Regions from separate parts of the Hoylesella shahii genome, predicted to be linked through region 3. Evidence: riboswitches for the same ligand, from Rfam matches in the RefSeq annotation. Region 3 holds a riboswitch; each other region holds the start of a gene.
The links. Region 3 has a riboswitch for cobalamin ahead of QME03_RS00510 (TonB-dependent receptor plug domain-containing protein). Riboswitches for the same ligand answer to the same signal wherever they lie in the genome.
Positions count from the first base shown of each region.

Region 1: it holds a riboswitch for cobalamin, as region 3 does, so the genes downstream of both, QME03_RS09535 (right-handed parallel beta-helix repeat-containing protein) here and QME03_RS00510 (TonB-dependent receptor plug domain-containing protein) in region 3, are expected to answer to the same signal.
Region 2: it holds a riboswitch for cobalamin, as region 3 does, so the genes downstream of both, QME03_RS05990 (ribonucleoside-diphosphate reductase subunit alpha) here and QME03_RS00510 (TonB-dependent receptor plug domain-containing protein) in region 3, are expected to answer to the same signal.

Region 1 covers NZ_CALKQY010000064.1:18,904-21,173, reverse strand. Annotated here, with positions in the region: gene QME03_RS09535 (right-handed parallel beta-helix repeat-containing protein) at 1-1,226, opposite strand, end outside; cobalamin riboswitch at 1,399-1,583, opposite strand; gene QME03_RS09530 (PfkB family carbohydrate kinase) at 1,972-2,270, shown strand, end outside.
Region 2 covers NZ_CALKQY010000041.1:19,923-22,192, reverse strand. Annotated here, with positions in the region: gene QME03_RS06000 (TonB-dependent receptor) at 1-47, shown strand, start outside; gene bcp (thioredoxin-dependent thiol peroxidase) at 71-523, opposite strand; cobalamin riboswitch at 661-944, shown strand; gene QME03_RS05990 (ribonucleoside-diphosphate reductase subunit alpha) at 1,013-2,270, shown strand, end outside.
Region 3 covers NZ_CALKQY010000003.1:18,776-21,045, forward strand. Annotated here, with positions in the region: gene QME03_RS00510 (TonB-dependent receptor plug domain-containing protein) at 1-1,303, opposite strand, end outside; cobalamin riboswitch at 1,344-1,539, opposite strand; gene QME03_RS00515 (hypothetical protein) at 1,912-2,199, opposite strand.

The DNA.
Region 1 (2,270 bases), on a different contig from region 3:
GAACGCAACGTTTTACCTGGTCCACGCTGTCTGTCGGCAGTAGAATTAAGTTCCCACAGTTTGCGTCCAGTGGTACCTACACCCTCGTAAACCACGAAATGGGCGCGTACACCATAAACCGTTGAACTAGAATATTGCACATCAAACTTACTGAAATCTACCTGCACCACGCGTCCTTGGTGTAAAGGCTTGAAGCTAACGATGCGGTTTTGGTTTCCGCCTTCGTAGTTATCGTTATACGTATTGCTTTTTGATTTAAGCGTAAGTTCGCCATTAACGCGCTTTATCTGTGTGCCTTCGGTGGCGTAAACGATGTTTTCCACCAGTCGGTCGCCCGTTAGCAGCGTGGCATTAAGGGCATGTTGGGCATCAGAAAGGGCCACCTGGGTGAGCGAAACACTAACCGTGTTGCCGTTTTCGGCCTCTTCGCTCACGTCGCAAGCAATGAAATAAAAGTTGTTGCCCATGCGAAGTGCAGGTTTATTGGTCACGTTGAGCACCGTTTGTTGGCTGCTAACCTTGGCTTTGGCAATGCAATGGGCGGTGGAAAGGTCGTTTTCTGAAGCGCTTTGATAGAGTCTTAAACCCGTGATGGGTCCGCTATTGTTCACCGTTAATGCGTGAAGTGCAAGCGCAGGCTCGGTCTCGGTGGTGCGAATGCTAAACGCAAGCAGCGGTTGAAGCGAGTCGCCAGCCGCTAGCGTGTGGTCTTGCATAGACGAAGTAACCACTTCGCCGAACCGCATTGCTTGTGGAACGAAGAGACTAACCACGGCTTGAAAACCATTAGAGCGTAAAGCCGTGGTGCTACCAAACACCACGGTGAGTGCGCCTTCGGCGTTGGTGGCTTTCAAAAGGGGCGTTGTGCCCTTACGAACAGTAGCCAAAAGGCGGTCGGCGCGCACCTCTGTGCCATCGTAAACCTCGATAAACTGTTTGTATTGGCTACCTTCGAAGATGTCTACCTTACTAAAATCTATTTGCACTTTCTTACCCGTAATGGTGGGAACAAACGTAATACTACTGGTTTTACCCTCCTTAAATTCGGGCGAAGTTTGGCCATTGGGCCCACCATCGTCGTAAAAGTTGATGGGTGTTTCGCCCACTTCCACGCGCTTAGGCGTAAGTTCCATGAGCACATCTTCATTATTTGCTAAGGCCATTAGTGGCGAAATAGCGAATAAGATGAGTGCACACAGAAGCACATTGAGTTGATGTTGCTTCATGTTTTTATTGTGTTGATGATTTTGATTGATGCTTTAGTGTAGGGTGCTTTGCCCAAACACCAATGCCTTAAAAGGCACTTTGAGGGCTGTGCACAACGTGTAGGGGAAATAAAAAGAAACCTTGCACGCTGCTAGGAGCGTGCGTTGGGCGTAAGGTCTAACCCTGGAGACCGTGTAAACGCAAGCAAAGGCAGGTATTCTGACTTATTGCCGGGCGGTAAACGTCTTCCCAAACGCATGTTCAGTGACAGGTGTTTACGCCTCCAAGGGCAATTCACAGCAGCCGGACTGTACGGGATTTTCGCCCGTTTCCCTATTAAACGCCGTGCATGGCGTACCAATTGCTGCTGCAAAGTTACGAAAAATATACGGGTTAAACATGGCCTTGAATATTAGTTGCCTATTTTTTTCGCCCCACGGTTAGTGGCATAACAAAAACTCAATCAATTGTTTTGCTATCTGATTTAATTTTCGGATATTTGCAAATTAATAACAGAAGCAGGAACATTATCGAGTGGTTTGGGGCAAAACAGTGAAGCAGCGCGCATCGTTGCTATGTGGCAGCGCGCAAAAAACATTCGTTAGCCCTGCTATTGGCTAAGCATGGCCTTGCCTTATTTGCCCTTTACACCCCCTAATGTTGCTTGCGGGGTAGGCTTGGCGAAAGGCAAACATGTGGCTTAAGCCCTAGCAAAGAAGGCTCGATAGCGGCTTTAACAAACAACAATCATTCATCAACCATTGTATGCGCAAAGTAATTGGAGTAGGCGAAACAGTTTTAGACATCGTTTTTAAGCACGAACAGCCCATGGGAGCATTGCCCGGAGGGTCGGTTTTCAACACCATTGTGTCGCTAGGACGCGTTGGAGCCGACGCCACTTTTATCTCTGCTGTAGGCAACGACCGCGTTGGAGCTAACGTTATCAGCTTTCTGAAAGACAATGGCGTGCATGCCGACTACGTAACGAAGTATGCCGAGGGGCAAACGCCTATTTCGTTGGCTTTCTTAAACGAACAAAACGATGCCGATTATCTGTTTTATCA
Region 2 (2,270 bases), on a different contig from region 3:
GCATCGTACCCATTATGCCTATGATAAGGTGGAGCATAAGTTGGTGAAAGCATGTGCGCATTTACAGGTCTCACTCACCCAATATCTGCTGTGCGTGTTCCTTCACTTTAATTTCTTTGGGCTGCATAATGCGCGTAATAACACCCTCTTCGTTGATAATAAACGTGGTGCGGAAGGTGCCAAAATACTTGCGTCCGTACATGCTTTTCTCGCCCCAAACACCAAATTGTTGCACCAAGGTCTGGTCTACATCGGCAATAAGGGGGAAAGGCAAATTGTTTTTCTCGATAAACTTTTTATGCGATTTCTCGTCGTTTATGCTCACACCCACCACTTCGTAGCCTTGTTTCTTCAGCTCTTCGTAGTTATCTCTGAGGTTGCAAGCTTGTGTTGTGCAGCCCGAAGTGAGGTCCTTGGGGTAGAAATACAACACTAGTTTTTTGCCTTTAAATTGACTTAGGCGCACTTCATTACCATTTTCGTCGTGCCCCAACACCTCGGGGGCTTTACTTCCTATTTCCATCATTAATCAAAATACTTTATTATGTTTGTTTGATACAAAGGTAAACATTAATTTCCGAAAAGCCTTAACCCCAACCAAAACTCATTTATCACCCTCATAACGGCACATAAATGTTTCGCCCTTTGCAGCAAAATGCTTACCTTTGTAGCAGAATTGGTTTGCCATAGCCACGCGCTAGGCAATTAAAAGGGAACGGGGTGCAATTCCTCGACTGTCCCGCAGCTGTAAGTTTTTTATGGTTTTCTTCCAAAGACGGGCGCTAACAAGCAACTAAACGTGCTGCACAATGCAGTTTTTTTTAAATACGCGCCACAACGTGTGCCACTGTTTCGGAACAACAGCGCCAGGTATGCGCACCGAATCGGGAAGGCGAAGAGAATTAGAACAAAGTCAGAAGACCTGCCCATTCTTAAAAGTGCCGTTTCACTCGTGGGATTAGGGAACGCCACGAAAAGTTTTTTTAAATCAAAAGCAAGTCTAAATCACCTCATGGACATAACCAAGAGAAATGGCTCAACGGCCCCTTTCGATAGGGAAAAGATTGCCACGGCCATCAAAAAAAGTTTTATAAGCACTGGGCGAGCCATCGTTGACGACGAAATTAACGATGTGGCCATCGCTGTTGAGCAAATTATTATCACCAATCCCGCCAAACAAAACGTTGAATGTATTCAAGACGAGGTGGAAAAAAGCCTGATGCAAAGAGGCTTTTACGCCGAGGCTAAAAGCTACATCTTGTTTCGTTGGCAGAGAACCGAACAACGTAAAGCGCTCAACAAGATTGCAAACACCCTACAACAACCCGAAATTGCGCCTGCTTTGAAAGGCATCGCGTCGGATTTCTCGCCCGAACTATACCCCATTTCGGCACTTACAGAGAAGTTTATGGGCTTTGTTAAGGCCGACATGAATGGTCGCGACAAACTCTCGGCACTAATAAAAGCTGCCGTGGAACTTACATCGGCCGAGACTCCCGACTGGGAATTTATTGCTGCACGCCTGCTTTGCTATCGCCTACAACGCGACTTGCAGGCTTTCGAACAGGTGGAAGACCTGCAAAATTTTGCGCAAAAGGTGCGCCATCTAGCCAGTCAAAACCTTTACGGAACATATATTGCCGAGGCTTATAGCGACAGCGAACTACAAGAAGCTGCTTCGTTTATCGACGAAGAACGCAACAAACTGCTCAACTATTCGGGGCTCGACCTCCTTATCAAGCGTTATGTTATCAGGTCGTTTACTCATAAACCTGTTGAGAGTGTTCAGGAAATGTTCCTCGGCATTGCCTTACACCTGGCGATGAACGAGGGCGAAAACCGTCTGCATTGGGTGAAAAAGTTCTACGATATGCTGAGCCGACTGGAAGTGACCATGGCTACGCCCACCCTTGCCAATGCGCGTAAGCCTTTCCATCAGCTCTCAAGCTGCTTCATAGACACAGTGCCCGATAGTCTTGAAGGCATATACCGCAGCATCGACAACTTTGCACAAGTAAGCAAGTTCGGCGGTGGCATGGGACTTTACTTTGGTAAAGTGAGAGCAGCTGGTGGTCGCATACGCGGATTTAAAGGTGCTGCTGGCGGTGTGGTTAGATGGATGAAGCTGGTTAACGACACTGCTGTGGCTGTAGACCAACTAGGTGTTCGCCAAGGCGCTGTGGCCGTTTACTTAGACGTTTGGCACAAAGACTTACCCGAATTTCTACAACTTCGCACCAACAATGGCGACGATAGAATGAAGGCGCACG
Region 3 (2,270 bases):
TGCTTGAAAAAGGATAGAAGTTAACGAAAATGGCAGGCGAGAGGGCAAATTTGCTATTGCCATCGATCAATGTTTTTGTGTGGTCTTTAACAAAAGTGGCCAAAACAGAAGCTTGCAACTTAAGGCGTTGATAGTCGAAAGCTGTGGCACACGATAAGAAATTGCTGAAGCGGTGAGGAAAAACAAATAAGCGAGCATCTGAATCGAGTTTGTTCCACTTGAAATCGTAGCTCAAACTAATCGACCAGTTTGGCATTAATCCCAATACGTTGGCCGTAGAAAGATAAAACTCTTGCTGTTTATAAGTGTTATCAACGGGTAGTTGGGTTGGGTCGTTGTTTACATAATGGGTGCGATAGTAAGCATATTTAGTCAACCATTGCGTAGAAAAGGCATCCGAGAAACTTTTTTGAAAGCGCAATTGCGAAAAGTGGTTATGGTCTGATTGTCTTTCTCCTCGTCGCCACACGTTATTAACAATTGCGCCTGGTATTCCGCGCTGCGAGTTATAGGTGTAAACCTTCCAGTTCCACATGCCATGATCTATTACACCATGGAGGTTTGCTTCAGCTCTTAATGCCCAGATGTCGCCATTTTGGCGTACAGCAGTGGTGTCGTAGGCCACGGAGCGGTCTTGATTATGGCGCAGATAACGAAACTTATACTTACCGCTTGAACTGAGATAGCCCAAACTTAGTGAGGCATTAACAGATTGAGTGAGTTTGTTTTCCCACAACCCCGATAAACGATAAGTATCGCTAGAGGCATTTCCAGCCTTAACTTTTAGGTTAAAAGACTTATTAACACTGAACCGTGGTGTGCGTGTGCGAATATAAACAGAGCCAGCATTTCCAAATTCGCTTGCAGGTTGGAAGATGGCACTTTTCTGACCATTATATAAAGTAATCTCTTCTACATTGTCTAATGACAGTTGGCCCAGGTCTATTTGTCCGTTTTGGGCATTACCAAGTTCAATTCCATCATAAAAAACACCAAGATGGTTGGTGCCCATACTACGGATATTAACCGTTTTTAGTCCGCCAACGCCCCCATAATCCTTAATTTGTAATCCCGAAAAATATCGCAATGCGTCGGCCACACTATGCGCATTAAGTTTTTCGAGCACTTTTCCGTCTAGTTTTTGCGAAGGGATTACTTCTCGATAGGTGTTTTTAGACACAACAATAACCTCGCGCACATGCTGCACCGAGTCTAGTTCCAACTGCTGTTTTTTATTTTGTGCGTGGCTAGATGTAGCCACAACGAGTGCTACACAAAGCCCAAAGATATGTACTCTCTGCATATTTTACGGCTTATCTTATAACCTTTCCTCGAGGTTAAAATAAAGATAATAGGCAATGGCAGGTCTTCTGACTTTGTAGCCCAGCCACAAACGCCTTCCCGAATGTTCCTTATTGGGTTCAGTGGCTTATTTTTTGTGCCTGTAAAAAGGTTACTCACAGCAGCGGGACTGTTCGGGATTTTCACCCGATTCCCTATTAATCGCCTATAAGCGAACCTATTGCCTTACTTTGCAAAGTTAATGATAATATATGGAAAATGGATAGTTTGGCTGTTATAATTATCTTTATTTAAGTTCGAACCGTAGGTTGGGAGTATGTAATTAGTTTTGATTGTCGAGGATTAAAGTGGAAACTAGTGGCAAATAGGGTACTTATTGTTGATAGTGTAAGGTACTAAAAAAACAACGTAGGGATAAATGCTGATCAACTTGATAACTCATTACTTTGGTTATAGAATTGGCTCTGCATTTGTTTTAATAATGCCGATATAGTTTTATTTTTTAATCATTGCAAAAGAAAGGTATTGGGGAGTCTTAATTATTCATCCCTCCCTTTAACTGCAATAAACAATATGTTAAAGATGGTAATAATATTTTACAATGTGGCTTTAAATAACAACGCGTTCTAGAAGAAAAACAGGCTTAAAAACCCCAATAACTGCACAAATAAGAAAAAAATGTGCAGCTGTTTTTGGAGGTAAAGCACGGTGGTTTTGATAAAACACTATGGTTTTAGCACTTTTTTTAGAAGAAAATTGCGCTATATTTGTATTCGCAACATCACAAAATATGAGACAGATTGCTTCAAGTTGAATAGCGTTTTGCTGCAAAACGCAGTGCAATCTGCTGCAAAACGCAGTGCAATCTGCAGCAAAACGCAGTGCTATTTGCAGCAAAACGCAAGGTATTTAGCAGCAAAACGCAAGGTGTTTTGCTGCTAAACGCAAGATAATTTGCAGCAAATAGC